DNA from 3 places in the Enterococcus sp. AZ126 genome. Region 3 is predicted to be linked to each of the others. Evidence: predicted binding sites of a transcription regulator. Region 3 holds the regulator's gene; each other region holds the start of a gene.
The links. Region 3 encodes NrdR, which represses ribonucleotide reductase genes. Its sites were predicted from a motif close to ACACNATATATNGTGT; they were not measured.
Positions count from the first base shown of each region.

Region 1: a site for NrdR is predicted at 1,087-1,102, ahead of nrdH (glutaredoxin-like protein NrdH). Genes of this name have one in related genera too.
Region 2: a site for NrdR is predicted at 1,034-1,049, ahead of nrdD (anaerobic ribonucleoside-triphosphate reductase). Genes of this name have one in related genera too.

Region 1 covers NZ_JBIOSB010000001.1:1,497,016-1,499,292, reverse strand. Annotated here, with positions in the region: gene nrdE (class 1b ribonucleoside-diphosphate reductase subunit alpha) at 1-436, opposite strand, end outside; gene nrdI (class Ib ribonucleoside-diphosphate reductase assembly flavoprotein NrdI) at 417-794, opposite strand; gene nrdH (glutaredoxin-like protein NrdH) at 795-1,019, opposite strand; gene IGI43_RS07270 (FeoA family protein) at 1,506-1,973, shown strand; gene feoB (ferrous iron transport protein B) at 1,977-2,277, shown strand, end outside.
Region 2 covers NZ_JBIOSB010000001.1:3,128,835-3,131,111, reverse strand. Annotated here, with positions in the region: gene IGI43_RS14715 (FtsX-like permease family protein) at 1-45, opposite strand, end outside; gene IGI43_RS14710 (ABC transporter ATP-binding protein) at 35-802, opposite strand; gene nrdD (anaerobic ribonucleoside-triphosphate reductase) at 1,111-2,277, shown strand, end outside.
Region 3 covers NZ_JBIOSB010000001.1:576,882-579,158, reverse strand. Annotated here, with positions in the region: gene coaE (dephospho-CoA kinase) at 1-457, shown strand, start outside; gene nrdR (transcriptional regulator NrdR) at 1,141-1,626, shown strand; gene IGI43_RS02810 (replication initiation and membrane attachment family protein) at 1,639-2,277, shown strand, end outside.

The DNA of each region.
Region 1 (2,277 bases), 920 kb from region 3:
TTTCATCTGCTAAAGTTAAAGCCAATTCTTCGTTACCGTCAGCAAAATATAATGCATTAAAAGCGACACGATCTTCATAGCTTTCTAAGTATTCAGTTCCTTCATTGTTTTTAAGTGCATATTGTGAATAAAACTTGTAAGCTGCCATGAATGATTTGAATTCAAACTGTTGCTCATCAAGAAATATATATAATTGTTCAATAAAAGCCATAGAGTATTTTTCAATAAATGCAGTTTCTAAATAATCATTGTCGATCAAGTATTTGATTTTTTCTTCTATACTATTGAAGGTTCTTGTATTAGGAAGAACATTTTCTTTAAAGAAAGCTTCCAGCGCTTCTTTATCCTTATGTAAAGGAATTTGTCCGTCAACAGGACGATTGATCTCATTATTCAGCTTAAAATAGCTAACATCTTTAATTTCTTTTAGACTCAAGTTCATTCACTACTTTCTTAAAGGATTCCACGTCTTCGTTTGTTCCGCTAAATTCAAAGGCAAAAAGCATTGGAACGTTGTAATCACGTGCTATGTCTTTGGCTGTATAAACAAATAATTCTGCAAAATTTAAGTTGCCGCCTCCAGCAACACCTTGCAAGTTTACTCGATTACTTTTAAAATCAAGAAAATCGTTCACTACTTCAGTGATTTCTTTGTCATAAGTAGGAACGACTAAAACAAAAGGCTCATTTATCTCAAAAAAAGGATTTGCAGGCTCAATTTCATAAGCTGCTAAATCCAATTTTTTAATGAAGCGTCTGGTTTGTCCGGTAACTGTAAAATAGACAATTTTCATTTAGCTAGCCAATTGTTTTAATTGATCAGGACGAAATCCTACAACTGTAGCAGCATCAGAAGTGATAACCGGAACACTTTGGAAACCTTGTTCTTTTAACCAGTCGATTGCATCTGGTTGGATATCGATGTTTACTTCTTCAAATGCTATATTATTCTCGCTCAAAAAGCGTTTTGCCATCTTACATTGGATACAATTATTTTTAGAAAAGATTTTTACGTTCATTTTTAATTCCCCCTAAATTAGTTTACTTTACTAGTATAAATCTCTTAGAAAAAAAGTCAACACTTAGGCACTATATATTGTGGTTGCATTTTGATTCAATACCAAGTTTTGTGTTTTTGAAAGAAATATGAAAACGCGTAGTCTCAATATTTAAACGACTGTTATGATTGTTTTAGCCGTAAAAAAAGAAATTTATTAAATTTTATCTTGAAAATTCTAATCGATTGAACACAAGATGTAGGGGGTAGTAGAAATAGGACACACTAATGAATCAAGCTCTTTTTTGATTGAAAATATTTTCTTATCATGAAGTAGAAAGAAGATTGATTTAAACCTCACAAACAAGTATACTTAATGAGAACGATTCTCAATATCAATAGAATAATAGATGAAACTTTTTCACAATGCTTAAGTCTCCTCTTTTGTACTTTACCTAGATCGTGATAAGTAAGCTCGTTCAGTTTTTAAATTAAGGAGGATAACGCAATGCTGACGTTGGCACAGGCAAAATTGAATAAGGTTTATATAATTGAAAAGATTCAGGCAGAAGGTTTTGCGAAGAAACACTTAAGTAATCTTGGACTTGTGCCAGGTGGAAAAGTTGTGCTGGTGAATTATTCCGGTGAAAATGGCATTGTTTTATTGCACAATAGCCGTATTGCGATCAATTTATCTGTGCTAAAACATATTATAATAGTAGAAAAAAGTATCAATGAAGAAAACTGGTTATCTCTAGATCAATTAAAAGTAGGAGAAAAAGCGCAAGTAGTAGGTATTCATGGGCAAGGTGCTGTTAAAAGAAGGTTAATGGATATGGGACTGACAAAGGGTGTAGATATCCTTGTACGAAAAATGGCGCCTTTAGGAGACCCAATCGAAATCAATCTTCGAGGATATGAACTGACGCTAAGAAAAAATGAAGCCGAATTAGTCTTGGTACAAAAGGAGGGGTAAGCAATGAAAGAACAGCATATCGCACTGACAGGAAATCCGAATAGTGGGAAAACAACAGCATTTAATGCATTGACAGGTGCAAATCAATATGTAGGAAATTGGCCAGGTGTGACGGTTGAACGAAAAGAGGGAAAGCTGAAAAGAAACAAGCAAGTAACGATTCAAGATTTACCAGGTATTTATTCTCTTTCCCCTTACACGCCGGAAGAAGTGGTTGCCAGAGATTATTTGCTCAGTGGTAGTCCAGATGTTATTGTCAATATTGTCGATGCCACAAACTTAGAACGAAACCTATATTTAACAA
Region 2 (2,277 bases), 2.6 Mb from region 3:
AAGAAATTGGCCTTTGAAATTTTTCCAAGACAAATTAAAAATCATTGGCACGACCACCTCCGCCAATCGTAGCTTGCATATCGATCACACGGTTAAAAAATTCTTTTCTTGAGCCTTGGCGAACAACTTCTGAAAATATCACACCATCTTTAATAAATAAAATCCGATTGCAATAACTTGCTGTATAAGGATCATGTGTGACCATCATGATGGTCGCATCATCTTGTAAGTTCATATTTGTCATATATTGCAATAACTCAGCAGCTGATTTAGAATCCAAAGATCCTGTTGGTTCATCTGCAAAAATTATTTTGGGTTTAGTGATCAATGCACGAGCAGCTGCTACTCGTTGCTTTTGTCCAACAGAAATAGTATTTGGAAAAGTGTTTAGTAATTGGTCGATACCTAAAACACTTGCAACATGAGCTAAACGCTTTTCCATTTCAACTAAGGGCATTCGATCGACTGTCAAAGGGAGTAAAATATTATCTTTAACAGTCAAAGTATCCATTAAATTGAAATTTTGAAAGATAAACCCTAATTTTTTACGACGAAAATCACTGATCTGATTATCGCGCATTTTCAAAATATCCTGCCCGTCAATTTGAACAGTCCCGATCGTAGGCAACGTAATCGTTGAGATAGTACTCAGTAATGTTGATTTTCCCGCACCACTTGGTCCCATAATTCCCACAAATTCACCTTGATCAACGGAAAAGGAAATATTATTCAATACCTGAACTTTATTATTTCGATAGCCATATGATTTACTTAAATGATTCACTTCTAGAATTTTTTTCATCTTTTTTCGCTCCAGTTTATTCATTATTCTTATTCTATCAATATTTGGCGTAACTGAACATCGTTTCCTCTTACAATTAAGTAAGAATCATTTTTTTTATTTTATTTTTTAATTTCTAAGCAAGAATGTTGTGACAATTCCTACAAACCTTTCGGCGAGTTGTTTTCACTATTTTTTCATTTCTAATAAACACTATATGTAGTTGCATCAGTATGATTAAAATTAAGTTTCACACTATATATAGTTGAAAGATTTATTGAATTGTTTTATGATAAGGAAGGAATAAATCTATGAGGAGATGGGTAAAAATGATGGAGATTAAGCAAGCTAATAATGAAGTAAGTTCTACTGATTCAGCCCTGCACAAGATAAAAATTGTAAAAAGAGATGGGCGATTGGTCGATTTTGATGATCAGAAAATTTATGACGCTTTGATCAAAGCTGAACAAAATATTCGCGGTTCTTTAGACCCGCTTGCCCATGAGCGTATTCAAGAAATTGTCGAAAGAATCGATCGAGAAATTGCCGATCGTTTCGCTGAAGATGTAAAAATATATGAAATCCAAAATATTGTCGAACATATTTTACTAGCAAGAAATGAATATGAGTTGGCTGAAGAATACATCAATTACCGTACTCGCCGTGATTTTGAGCGTAGTAAAGCAACTGATATCAACTTTACGATCAGTAAGTTGATCAATAAGGATCAGTCTGTTGTGAATGAAAATGCTAATAAAGATAGTGATGTTTTTAATACACAACGAGATTTAACTGCTGGAATCGTTGGTAAATCGATTGGACTTAAAATGCTGCCTCCTCATGTTGCCAATGCTCACCAAAAAGGTGATATACATTATCACGATTTAGATTATCATCCCTATACACCAATGACAAACTGCTGTTTGATTGATTTTAAAGGGATGTTGAATAATGGTTTTAAAATCGGAAATGCCGAAGTTGAAGCACCAAAGTCGATCCAAACAGCGACTGCTCAAATTTCACAAATCATCGCAAACGTAGCTTCTAGCCAGTACGGTGGTTGTTCGGCAGATCGTGTAGATGAATTGTTGGCACCGTTTGCTGAATTAAATTATCAAAAACATTTAGCTGACGCAAAAGAATGGATCGAAGGCTCTGATCGCCAGGAAGCTTACGCAAAAAGTAAAACAAAAAAAGATATTTACGATGCGATGCAAAGTTTAGAATACGAGATCAATACATTATTTACTTCCAATGGTCAGACACCGTTCACTTCTTTAGGATTTGGTTTAGGTCTGAGCTGGTTTGAACGTGAAATTCAACGAGCTATTTTACAAATCCGGATCAATGGTTTAGGCAGTGAACACAGAACGGCTATTTTTCCTAAATTGATTTTCACATTAAAACGCGGCGTAAATTTAAATGAAACAGATCCAAATTATGATATAAAACAATTAGCATTAGAATGCGCAACGAAACGTATGTATCCTGATATT
Region 3 (2,277 bases):
AGGGGAAGTAGTTTCTCTTTTTGGTTCGGAAATACTAAATTCAGATGGTTCATTAGACCGAAAAAAATTAGGTGAAATCATTTTTTCTGATGAGGAAAAAAGAAAAAAATTGAATAGCACACTCTCTCCTTTTTTGAAAGAGAGGATTTTAGCTGAGATTGCTGATAAAAAAAGTAAAGCACCATTAGTTATAGTTGATATTCCTTTATTGTATGAAGGAGGCTATGAGAAATTTGTCGATAAGGTAGCAGTCGTCTACATTCCAAAAACAATGCAATTGACTCGTTTGATGAAACGAGATAACTTAACAGAAAGAGAAGCCCAACAACGAATAACGAGCCAGTTGCCTATCGAGAAGAAAAGACAAAAGGCAGATATCTTATTCGATAATCAAAACAGTATCGAAGAAACAGAGAAATTAGTGGGAAAATGGGTATTAGAAAATAAATTTAAGTAAAATATCAGAATTTTAGTCTTTATATTTTTTACAATAATCTAACGCTAATAAAGTCATTAATGTGAAACTACGTATAAAACATTGTTTTTTCGTGGTTTCTTTTTTTACACATCAATAAGTGGACAAAATCAATCTATATACAAAAATTAAAATAACTGAAAATTCGTTAGAATAAATTGTCCGTCCTATCAGTGATAATAAAGTCAGGTCAGTTATTTGAAAAATTCAAGTTCAAAGTCTTTCAGAACATTTTTGGACGAAATTTCAAGATATTATTTATTCTGATTCATCTCAAATTGTTTGAGCATCTTAATCTCAAACAGGGAATGCGATTGTTTGTTCTAGCAACATAAACTTGGGATAGAAGTTGAAGTCTCTTTTGTCCTGGTAGGTTATTTATTCTATTTTGTTATTAGGGATCCGCTTTTATTCCTTAGTAACAATTCTTAAAAACAGGTTGGACGACGCGTTAAAAAGCGATGATACGATGGACTGAGATATAAGCGTGTCTCATGTCTTCTTTTATTTTTATTAGGCTATTTTCCCAAATGAAATGATAATAAAATTCTTTATGAAGTCATTGCAGATGGATGGTTTCTCACTCATTTCATGTTATAATACAGATAGTTAAATAAAAATCAAACTAAATTGTAGATAGTATAAGATAAAATGAGGTGAAAACTATGCGTTGTCCAAGATGTCATCATAATAATTCCCGTGTAATCGATAGTCGTCAAGCGGATGATGGTCGCGCCATTCGTCGTCGTAGAGAATGTGAGAACTGCAATTACCGTTTTACAACATTCGAACGCATTGAAGCAGCACCATTATTAGTCATCAAGAAAAATGGTGATAGGGAAGAATTTAATAGAGAAAAAATTTTACGCGGACTGATCCGTTCGGCCGAAAAACGTCCGGTTGCTATGGAACAAATGGAGCAAATAGTCGATAATGTCGAAAACCGTGTGCGTAGTTTAGGTGAAAATGAAATTTCGACAACTTTGGTCGGAGAGTATGTAATGGAAGATTTAGTTAATTTGGATGAAATCGCCTATATTCGATTTGCCAGTGTCTACCGTCAATTTAAAGATATGAGTGTGTTCTTGAAAGAACTACAAGGAATCGTAGACAAAGCCAAATCTTCAAATTCAGATACAACGAAAGAATAAGGAGGTCTTTCCTTGAAAGACAATTGGAAAGAAGTCCATCCTAAAAGTATTTTTCAAGTAGCACTATCTTATCCTTTATCTAATCAAGAACAAGAGATATTGACGCTTTTATATCAGCCAATGATTGGTGCAGAAGCTTTTAGTTTATACTTGACCCTTTTATCAGAAGTAGAAGAGATCGGGGTAAGTGAGTCTCTTTTTCATGCTGAATTAATCACGATGATGGATATGAGTATCAAGCAAATTCAAGCCGCTAGAAAGAAATTAGAAGGTATTGGGTTATTAGGGACCTTTAGCAAAGACGATCCTGAACTAGGAACACAGTATTTATACCGATTGAATCATCCTGAAACAGCTGAACGTTTTTTTAAAGATGAAGTATTGTCATTGACATTAATGAACAGTGTAGGACAAAGAAAGTTAGAAAAATTGTTTGAACGATTTAAACCCAAATTTGTCAATTTGACTGGTTTTGAAGAGATCTCAGCCAGTTTTAAAGATGTTTATTTATTTAAAGAAGAACAAATCATTTCACAAAGTAAGCAGTTAAGTCGAATGGAACAAGCATTCAAAGAGCCTAGACCTGCTCAAAAGCCAAGTGCCATCAATGATAGTTTCGATTGGTCCTATTTTATCCAAGGAATAGAAAAA